Azotobacter salinestris: one gene and its partner. The protein of the gene in region 2 interacts with the protein of the main gene of each other region in a pairwise test. Links are inferred from orthologs where the notes say so. Each region holds a gene or a part of one and is shown on either strand. Other genes may lie near its edges.

Region 1 (3,780 bases), 690 kb from region 2 along the record:
CGCTCGGCGTGACGAGCAGACGGCTGGCGGGCGGCAGCTGCGGTTCGACGGGTCCCGGACGGGGGCAGGCGGCGGGGCGTGGTGTCGGGGGCGGCGCGTCGGCGCTCTGCAGGCGCGCCATCAGCTGGCGCTCCTGGCTTTCCAGCTTGGCCAGCTCCTCGTCCAGGTCAAGGGTGTCCAGGTCCAGATCGCCCAGGTCGAGTTCGTCGTAGTCCCAGTGGGAGGGGGGCGCCGGCGGATGATCGTCGGCCGGCGGCGCTGCCGGAGGCGCGGCGGCCGGTGCCGCGGCGATCGTGGCCTGGGGCGGGGCCGGTCGCTCGATCAGGTGCTTGGCGGCGTTGAATACCTGCAGGCAGGAGCCGCAGCGCACCGCACCGCGGGCGGCATCGAGCTGCGCGCGGTTGATGCGGAAGCGGGTCTGGCAGTGCGGGCACTGGGTGGCGAAGGTATCTGTCATGCGGCGAGCCGGCAGTCGGCGGTCTGGACTGAACGGGGCGCTAGTCTAGCGCAGCCGTAGGCCCGGGGGCAGGGCGTCAGCGACGCACGCCGCTGATGCGTACCCAGCCGTCCTTCTCCGCGCTGGGATCGAGGGCGAAGGCGCCCTGGTAGGCCGCGCGCACCTCCTCGGCCTGCTCGGCGAGGATGCCGGACAGCGCCAGGCGGCCGCCCGGCTTGATCTGCGAGGTGATGGTCGGCGCCAACTGCACCAGCGGACCGGCGAGGAGGTTGGCCACCACCACGTCGGCCGGCTGCTGCGGCAGGTCGGCCGGCAGATAGAGTGGAAAGCGTGCCGGATCGATGCCGTTGCGCGTGGCGTTGTCGCGCGAGGCCTCCAGCGCCTGCGGATCGATGTCGGTGCCGACTGCCCGCTCGGCGCCGAGCAGCAGCGCGGCGATGGCGAGGATGCCCGAGCCGCAGCCGAAGTCCAGCACGCTGCAGCCGGCGAGATCCTGGTCGTCCAGCCATTCCAGGCACAGCGCGGTGGTCGGGTGGGTGCCGGTGCCGAAGGCCAGGCCCGGGTCGAGCAGCAGATTGACCGCTTCGGGCTCCGGCGCCTGGTGCCAGCTCGGCACGATCCACAGGCGGCGGCCGAAGCGCATCGGCTGGAAGTTGTCCATCCAGCTGCGCTCCCAGTCCTGATCCTCGATGCGCTCGATCTGGTGCTCGGGCAGCTCGCCGCCGCGCAGCAGGCGCAGATGGGCGAGCAGGGCGTCTGCGTCGGTATCGGCCTCGAACAGCGCCAGCAGGTGGGTGTGCGACCAGAGCGGGGTGGTGCCGAGATCCGGCTCGAAGATCGGCTGGTCCTCGGCGTCCATGAAGGTCACCGAGACCGCGCCCAGCTCGAGCAGCTGATCCTCCAGTGCGCCGGCCTGGTCGGGGGTGATGGCGAGACGGATTTGCAGCCAGGACATGGGGAGGCCTCTTCGGGAATGGGCGGAAAGGCGCGCAAGCTTACTGGAGGGGCGGAGGCTCTGCCAGCATGCGCCTCTGGTAGGGAAGGAAACGGCCGCAGGCCTTTCCCACCGGAAGAGGTGGAAGATCCCTGCGCGAGTTTTCCGCCCTGCGATAATAATCGATGCAGCGGAAACGACAGGGGTCGCCCGAAGGCGACCCTGTCATGCGGCGCTGGCGCGTGGCTCAGTGCTTGTCCAGACCCAGTTTCTTTTCCAGGTAGTGGATGTTCACGCCGCCCTGGCAGAAGCCGGGATCGCGGGTGAGCTCGCGGTGCAGGGGCACGTTGGTCTTGATGCCGTCGACGACGATCTCGTCCAGGGCGTTGCGCATGCGCGCCATGGCCTCGTCGCGATCCTTGCCGTAGGCAATCAGCTTGCCGATCAGCGAGTCGTAGTTCGGCGGTACCGCATAGCCGCTGTAGAGGTGCGAGTCGACGCGGATGCCGTTGCCGCCCGGGGCGTGGAAGTGATTGACCTTGCCCGGGCTGGGCATGAAGGTCGCCGGGTCTTCGGCGTTGATCCGGCACTCCAGCGCATGGCCGCGGATCACCACGTCCTCCTGGCGGATCGACAGCGGCTCGCCGCCGGCGATGAGCAGCATCTCCTTGACGATGTCGACGCCGGTGACCATCTCGGTGACCGGGTGCTCCACCTGCACGCGGGTGTTCATCTCGATGAAGTAGAAGCGGCCGTCCTCGTAGAGGAACTCGAAGGTGCCGGCGCCGCGGTAGCCGATCTCGATGCAGGCGCGCACGCAGCGGTCCAGCACTTCGGCGCGGGCCTGCGGATCGATGCCCGGCGCGGGAGCCTCTTCCAGGACCTTCTGGTGGCGGCGCTGCAGCGAGCAGTCGCGGTCGCCCAGGTGGATGGCGTTGCCCTTGCCGTCGGACAACACCTGCACTTCCACATGGCGGGGGTTCTCCAGGAACTTCTCGAGGTAGACCATGCCGTTGCCGAAGGCCGCCTCGGCCTCGGTGCGGGTCAGTCGCGCCGACTTGATCAGGTCCTCTTCCCTGCGCACTACGCGCATGCCACGTCCGCCACCGCCGCCGGCGGCCTTGATGATCACCGGATAGCCGACCTCGCGGGCGATCGCCAGGGCGGTTTCCTCATCTTCCGGCAGCGGACCGTCGGAGCCGGGCACGGTGGGCACGCCGGCCCGCTTCATGGCGTCCTTGGCCGAGACCTTGTCGCCCATCAGGCGGATCACCTCGGCGGTCGGGCCGATGAAGGCGAAGCCGGATTTCTCCACCTGCTCGGCGAAGTCGGCATTCTCGGCGAGAAAGCCGTAGCCCGGGTGGATCCCGGTCGCGCCGGTAACTTCGGCGGCGGCGATGATGGCCGGGATGTGCAGATAGGATTTGGCCGCCGGGGCCGGGCCGATGCACACGCTCTCGTCGGCGAGGCCCAGGTGCATCAGTTCGCGGTCCGCCGTCGAGTACACAGCCACCGTCTTGATGCCCAGCTCCTTGCAGGCGCGCAGGATGCGCAGGGCGATCTCGCCACGGTTGGCGATCAGGACTTTTTCCAACATCGCAGGATCTCCGCGGTTCAGACGATGGTGAACAGCGGCTGGTCATACTCCACCGGCTGGCCGTTTTCCACCAGGATGGCTTCGATGACGCCGCCGACTTCAGCCTCGATGTGGTTCATCATCTTCATGGCTTCGACAATGCACAGGATATCGCCCTTCTTCACGCTCTGGCCGACCTGGACGAAGGAGGGAGCGCTCGGCGACGGCGAGCGGTAGAAGGTGCCGACCATCGGCGAGCGGACCACATGGCCGCTCAGCTTGGGCGCGGCCGGTGCAGCGGCTTCGGCCGGTGCGGCAGCCGGGGCGGCGATGGCCGGCGCAGGCATGGCGGCCATTGCCGGTGCGGCGGCATAGATCGTCTGGGGAGCGTTTTTGGAGTGGCGGCTGATGCGAACCGATTCTTCGCCTTCGCGAATCTCCAGCTCGTCGATACCGGACTCTTCCAGCAGTTCGATCAGTTTCTTGACTTTGCGGATATCCATTCGAAATAACTCCGGTTGCGAATCAGGGACGTTCAAGTTGTTCGAGGGCGGCTTCCAGGGCCAGCCGGTAGCCGCTGGCGCCCAGACCGCAGATCACCCCTACGGCGATGTCGGAAAAGTAGGAGTGATGGCGGAAGGGCTCGCGTTTGTGCACGTTGGACAAGTGCACTTCGGTGAATGGGATGCTCACCGCCAGCAGCGCGTCACGTAGGGCGACACTTGTATGGGTGAAAGCCGCCGGATTGAAGATGATGTGGTCCACGCCTTCCTGACGGGCGGCATGGATGCGCTCGATCAGCACATGCTCGGC
Region 2 (4,208 bases):
TGCCCAGCTGCCGCACGGCTTCCAGCGCGCCATCGCGGGGCGGGTCGAGCAGTACCGCAGCGAAGCCGGCGGCAGCCCAGGACGCCCCTGCCAGCGGCTTCGACAGATCCGCCTGGCAGAAGTGCAGGTTGGCCAGGCCATTGCGGACAGCGTTTTCCCTGCCCCGCTCGACCATCGCCGCCACCCCCTCCACCGCCACCACCTCGCGCGAGCGCTGCGCCAGCGGCAGGGCGAAGTTGCCCAGACCGCTGAACAGGTCGAGCACCCGCTCTTCCGACCGTGGTGACAGCCACTCGAGGGCCTGGGCGACCATCGCCTCGTTCACCGCGGCGTTGACCTGCACGAAGTCGCCGGGCCGGTACTGCAGCTCCAGTCCCCACGGCTCCAGACGGTAGCCCAGCGGGGCCTCCGGCAGGTCCGCCTGCGGGTCGCCCTTGCCCTGCAGCCAGAGCTGGGCGGCGTGCTCCCGGCAGAAGACGCGCAGGCGCTGCAGGTCGTCATCCGCAAGGGGCGCAGTATGGCGCACCAGAATGGCGCTTGTATTGCCATGGAACAACTCGACATGGCCCAGCGCCTGGGGCCGCGCCAGACCGTGCAACAGCGCGGGCAGAGCGCGCAGGACGGCTTGCAATGGCCGTACCAGTACCGGGCAGTCGTCGATGGCGACGATCGCCTGGCTGGCCGTGGCGCGAAAGCCCACCTCCAGCCGGCCGGCGGCGGCCTCCCAGCGCACCGCGATGCGCGCCCGGCGGCGGTAGCCGAACTCCGGGCCGACCAGCGGCGGCGCCCACTCCTCCGGCGCGAGCTCGGCGAAGCGCGCCAGCTGCTCGGCGAGGGTGCGCTGCTTCAGAGCCAGCTGCTCGGCATGGGGCAATGCCTGCAGGGTGCAGCCGCCGCAGCGGCCGGCATGCGCGCAGGGCGCGTCGCGGCGCAGCGGGCTGGCGCCCAGGATGCGCTCGGCACGGGCGTCGACGATGCGGTTGCGCGCGCCGAGCACGCGGGCCTCGACCTGCTCGCCGGCCAGGGCGCCGGAGACGAACCAGGTGCGCCCGTCGACGAAGGCGATGCCGCGCCCGTCGTGAGCCAGGCGCTCGATGGTCAGGACCTGCTTCCTGCCCACCTGCAGGGGCGCCGAGCGGGCGCCGCCGCTGGGCTGGAAGCGCAGGCCGGTAGTGCGTCTAGCCACGGTGGTGGCCCTCGCGTGCTGTGGAAGTCGGCTCAAGGCTGGTCATAGACACCCGTGGACAGGTAGCGGTCGCCGCGGTCGCAGATGATCGCCACCAGCACCGCATTCTCCACCTCGCGCGACAGGCGCAGCATGGCCGCCACCGCCCCGCCCGAGGACACGCCGCAGAAGATGCCCTCCTCGCGGGCCAGGCGGCGCATGCAGTCTTCGGCTTCGCTCTGGGCCATGTCGATCACCCGATCGACGCGGGACGCATCGAAGATCCTCGGCAGGTATTCCTGCGGCCAGCGGCGGATGCCGGGAATCGCCGAGCCCTCCTGGGGCTGCAGGCCGACGATCTGGATCGCCGGGTTCTGTTCCTTGAGGTAGCGCGAGGCGCCCATGATGGTGCCGGTGGTGCCCATGGAGCTGATGAAGTGAGTGATGCTGCCCCGGGTCTGGCGCCAGATCTCCGGACCGGTGCCCTCGTAGTGCGCCTGCGGGTTGTCCTGGTTGCCGAACTGGTCGAGCACCTTGCCGCGCCCCTCGCCCTGCATCTTCAGCGCCAGGTCGCGGGCGCCCTCCATGCCCTCGGCCTTGCTCACCAGCACCAGCTCGGCGCCGTAGGCGGTCATCGCCGCCTTGCGCTCGGCGCTCATGTTGTCGGGCATGATCAGGATCATCCGGTAGCCCTTGATCGCCGCCGCCATGGCCAGGGCGATGCCGGTATTGCCGGAGGTGGCCTCGATCAGGGTGTCGCCGGGATGGATGTCGCCACGCAGTTCGGCGCGGGTGATCATCGACAGCGCCGGGCGGTCCTTCACCGAACCGGCCGGATTGTTGCCCTCCAGCTTGACCAGCAGGGTGTTCGAGGTTTCGCCCGGCAGGCGCTGCAGGCGCACCAGCGGAGTATTGCCGATGCACTCGGCGATGGTGGGGAAATGCACTGTCATGGAAACGCTCGGTATCCTGAATCAGAAATGGGCTGCTCGGTCCGGACGGCATCCCTGCCGCCATGCTGCATGGGCGCCGCTCGCCATGCTCCTTCATGGCCTGCCGCGACACCCGGCCTGGCAACAGGCTTCGCTCGTCCATGGGAGCGGAGTCGAAGCCATCCAGGCCACAGGGGGGTGCCTATGATAGCCGGCAAAGCGCTGCAGACCATCATCCGGAACGGGTACACGCTTATTCCGAATGGCTATGAGAGCGCTTCTGTTGCCCCGTCGGGCTCTATGGCTACACTGCCTTCCCAAATCCCTTACGGAGAATCGGGGTGTTTCACGACTTCAGCATCAAGACCCGCATCGTCATGCTCACCCTGCTGCCCAGCAGCCTGCTGGCACTGGTTCTGGGCAGCTATTTCACCTGGCAGCAGCTGAGCGAGATGCACAGCAATCTGGTGGGGCGTGGCCAGCTGATCGTCCAGCAGCTGGCGCCGCTGGCCGCGCCCTCCCTGGCGCAGGACTACCACAATCGCCTGCAGCGCATCGCCAACCGGGTGCTCGACCAGCCGGACATCCGTGCGGTGAGCTTTCTCGACAGCAAGCTGGATACCATCGTGCATGCCGGGCCGAGCCTCAGCGGCCCGCTGCCACCCCAGGATCCGACCCAGCTGACCCTGGTCCGCGACAACGACGCGACCCACCTGCTGATGCCGGTGCTCGGCTACCACCAGAATCTGGCCAGCGGCAGCAGCAGCCAGGACGACCGCCTGCTCGGCTGGATCGTCCTGGAAATATCGCACCACAACGCCCTGTTGCAGGGCTATCGCAACCTGCTCGCCAGCCTGCTGCTGATCCTCGGCGTGCTGCTGGTCAGCGCCGTCCTCGCCCTGCGCGTGGGGCGCTCGATCAGCGATCCGCTGCGGCACATCCAGCAGGGCGTGTCGCAACTGCGCGACGGCCATCTGGAAACCCGCCTGCCACCCCTGCGCAGCCATGAGCTGGACGACCTGGCCGCCGGCATCAACCGCATGGCCGAGGTCATGCAGCACGCCCAGGAAGAGATGCAGAACAGCATCGACCAGGCCACCGAGGACGTCCGCCAGAACCTGGAAACCATCGAGATCCAGAACATCGAGCTGGACATGGCGCGCCGCGAGGCGCTGGAGGCGAGCCGGATCAAGTCCGAGTTCCTCGCCAACATGAGCCACGAGATCCGCACCCCGCTGAACGGCATCATCGGCTTCACCAACCTGCTGCAGAAATGCGAGCTGTCGCCCCGCCAGCACGACTACCTGAACACCATCCAGAAGTCCGCCGACAGCCTGCTCGACATCATCAACGAGATCCTCGACTTCTCGAAGATCGAGGCCGGCAAGCTGGTCCTCGAGCACAACCCCTTCAACCTGCGCGAACTCATCCAGGACACCCTCACCATCCTCGCCCCGGCGGCCCACGCCAAGCACCTCGAACTGGTCAGCCTGATCTACCGCGACACGCCCCTGGCGCTGAACGGCGACCCCCAAAGGCTCCGCCAGGTCCTCACCAACCTGATCAGCAACGCCATCAAGTTCACCAACGAAGGCACCATCGCCGTGCGCGCCATGGTCGAGGACGTCGGCGAGGAATTCGCCCAGTTGCGGATCAGCGTGCACGATACCGGCATCGGCCTGTCCCAGGAGGACCTGAACGCGCTGTTCCAGGCCTTCAGCCAGGCCGACAACTCGCTGACCCGCCAGGCTGGCGGCACCGGCCTCGGCCTGGTCATCTCCAAGCGCCTGATCGAGCAGATGGGCGGCGAAATCGGCGTCAACAGCGTGCCGGGCGAGGGCTCCGAGTTCTGGATCCGCCTGTCCCTACCGCTCGACGACCACAGCGAGGACGAGCCGCCGACCGTCCTGCATGGCCATCGGGTGGCCCTGCTCGAACAGCACGAGCTGGCCCGCCAGTCGATCCAGCACCAGCTGGAGGACTGCGGCCTGGAGGTGCAGCCCTTCGCCGAGCTGGACAGCCTGCTGGCCGGCGTCGCCGCCGCACGCCAGGAAAAGCGGCCGATCGGCCTGGCGGTGCTCGGCGTGACCAGCCGCGACACCAGCGCCGAG

The links.
Region 1: the proteins of cysM (region 2) and accC interact in binary tests that used the Escherichia coli proteins (3 or more experiments, as listed by UniProt). The link is inferred for Azotobacter salinestris from one-to-one orthologs.

What each region holds. Positions count from the first base shown.
Region 1 is NZ_CP045302.1:3,474,646-3,478,425, forward strand. What follows is about bases 814-3,780. They hold accC (acetyl-CoA carboxylase biotin carboxylase subunit), read right to left. Parts: upstream 2,989-3,780; coding sequence 1,639-2,988; downstream 814-1,638. Other genes in these bases: prmA (50S ribosomal protein L11 methyltransferase), read right to left, coding at 814-1,412; accB (acetyl-CoA carboxylase biotin carboxyl carrier protein), read right to left, coding at 3,006-3,470; aroQ (type II 3-dehydroquinate dehydratase), read right to left, coding at 3,493-3,780. Outside these bases: GCU53_RS16235 (DUF3426 domain-containing protein), read right to left, coding at 1-457; more of prmA, read right to left, coding at 534-813. UniProt on the Escherichia coli protein: This protein is a component of the acetyl coenzyme A carboxylase complex; first, biotin carboxylase catalyzes the carboxylation of the carrier protein and then the transcarboxylase transfers the carboxyl group to form malonyl-CoA.
Region 2 is NZ_CP045302.1:4,167,096-4,171,303, reverse strand. Bases 169-3,141 are described here. They hold cysM (cysteine synthase CysM), read right to left. Parts: upstream 2,119-3,141; coding sequence 1,219-2,118; downstream 169-1,218. Other genes in these bases: GCU53_RS19515 (response regulator), read left to right, coding at 2,439-3,141; rlmD (23S rRNA (uracil(1939)-C(5))-methyltransferase RlmD), read right to left, coding at 169-1,186. Also shown: more of rlmD, read right to left, coding at 1-168; more of GCU53_RS19515, read left to right, coding at 3,142-4,208. UniProt on the Escherichia coli protein: Two cysteine synthase enzymes are found. Both catalyze the same reaction. Cysteine synthase B can also use thiosulfate in place of sulfide to give cysteine thiosulfonate as a product.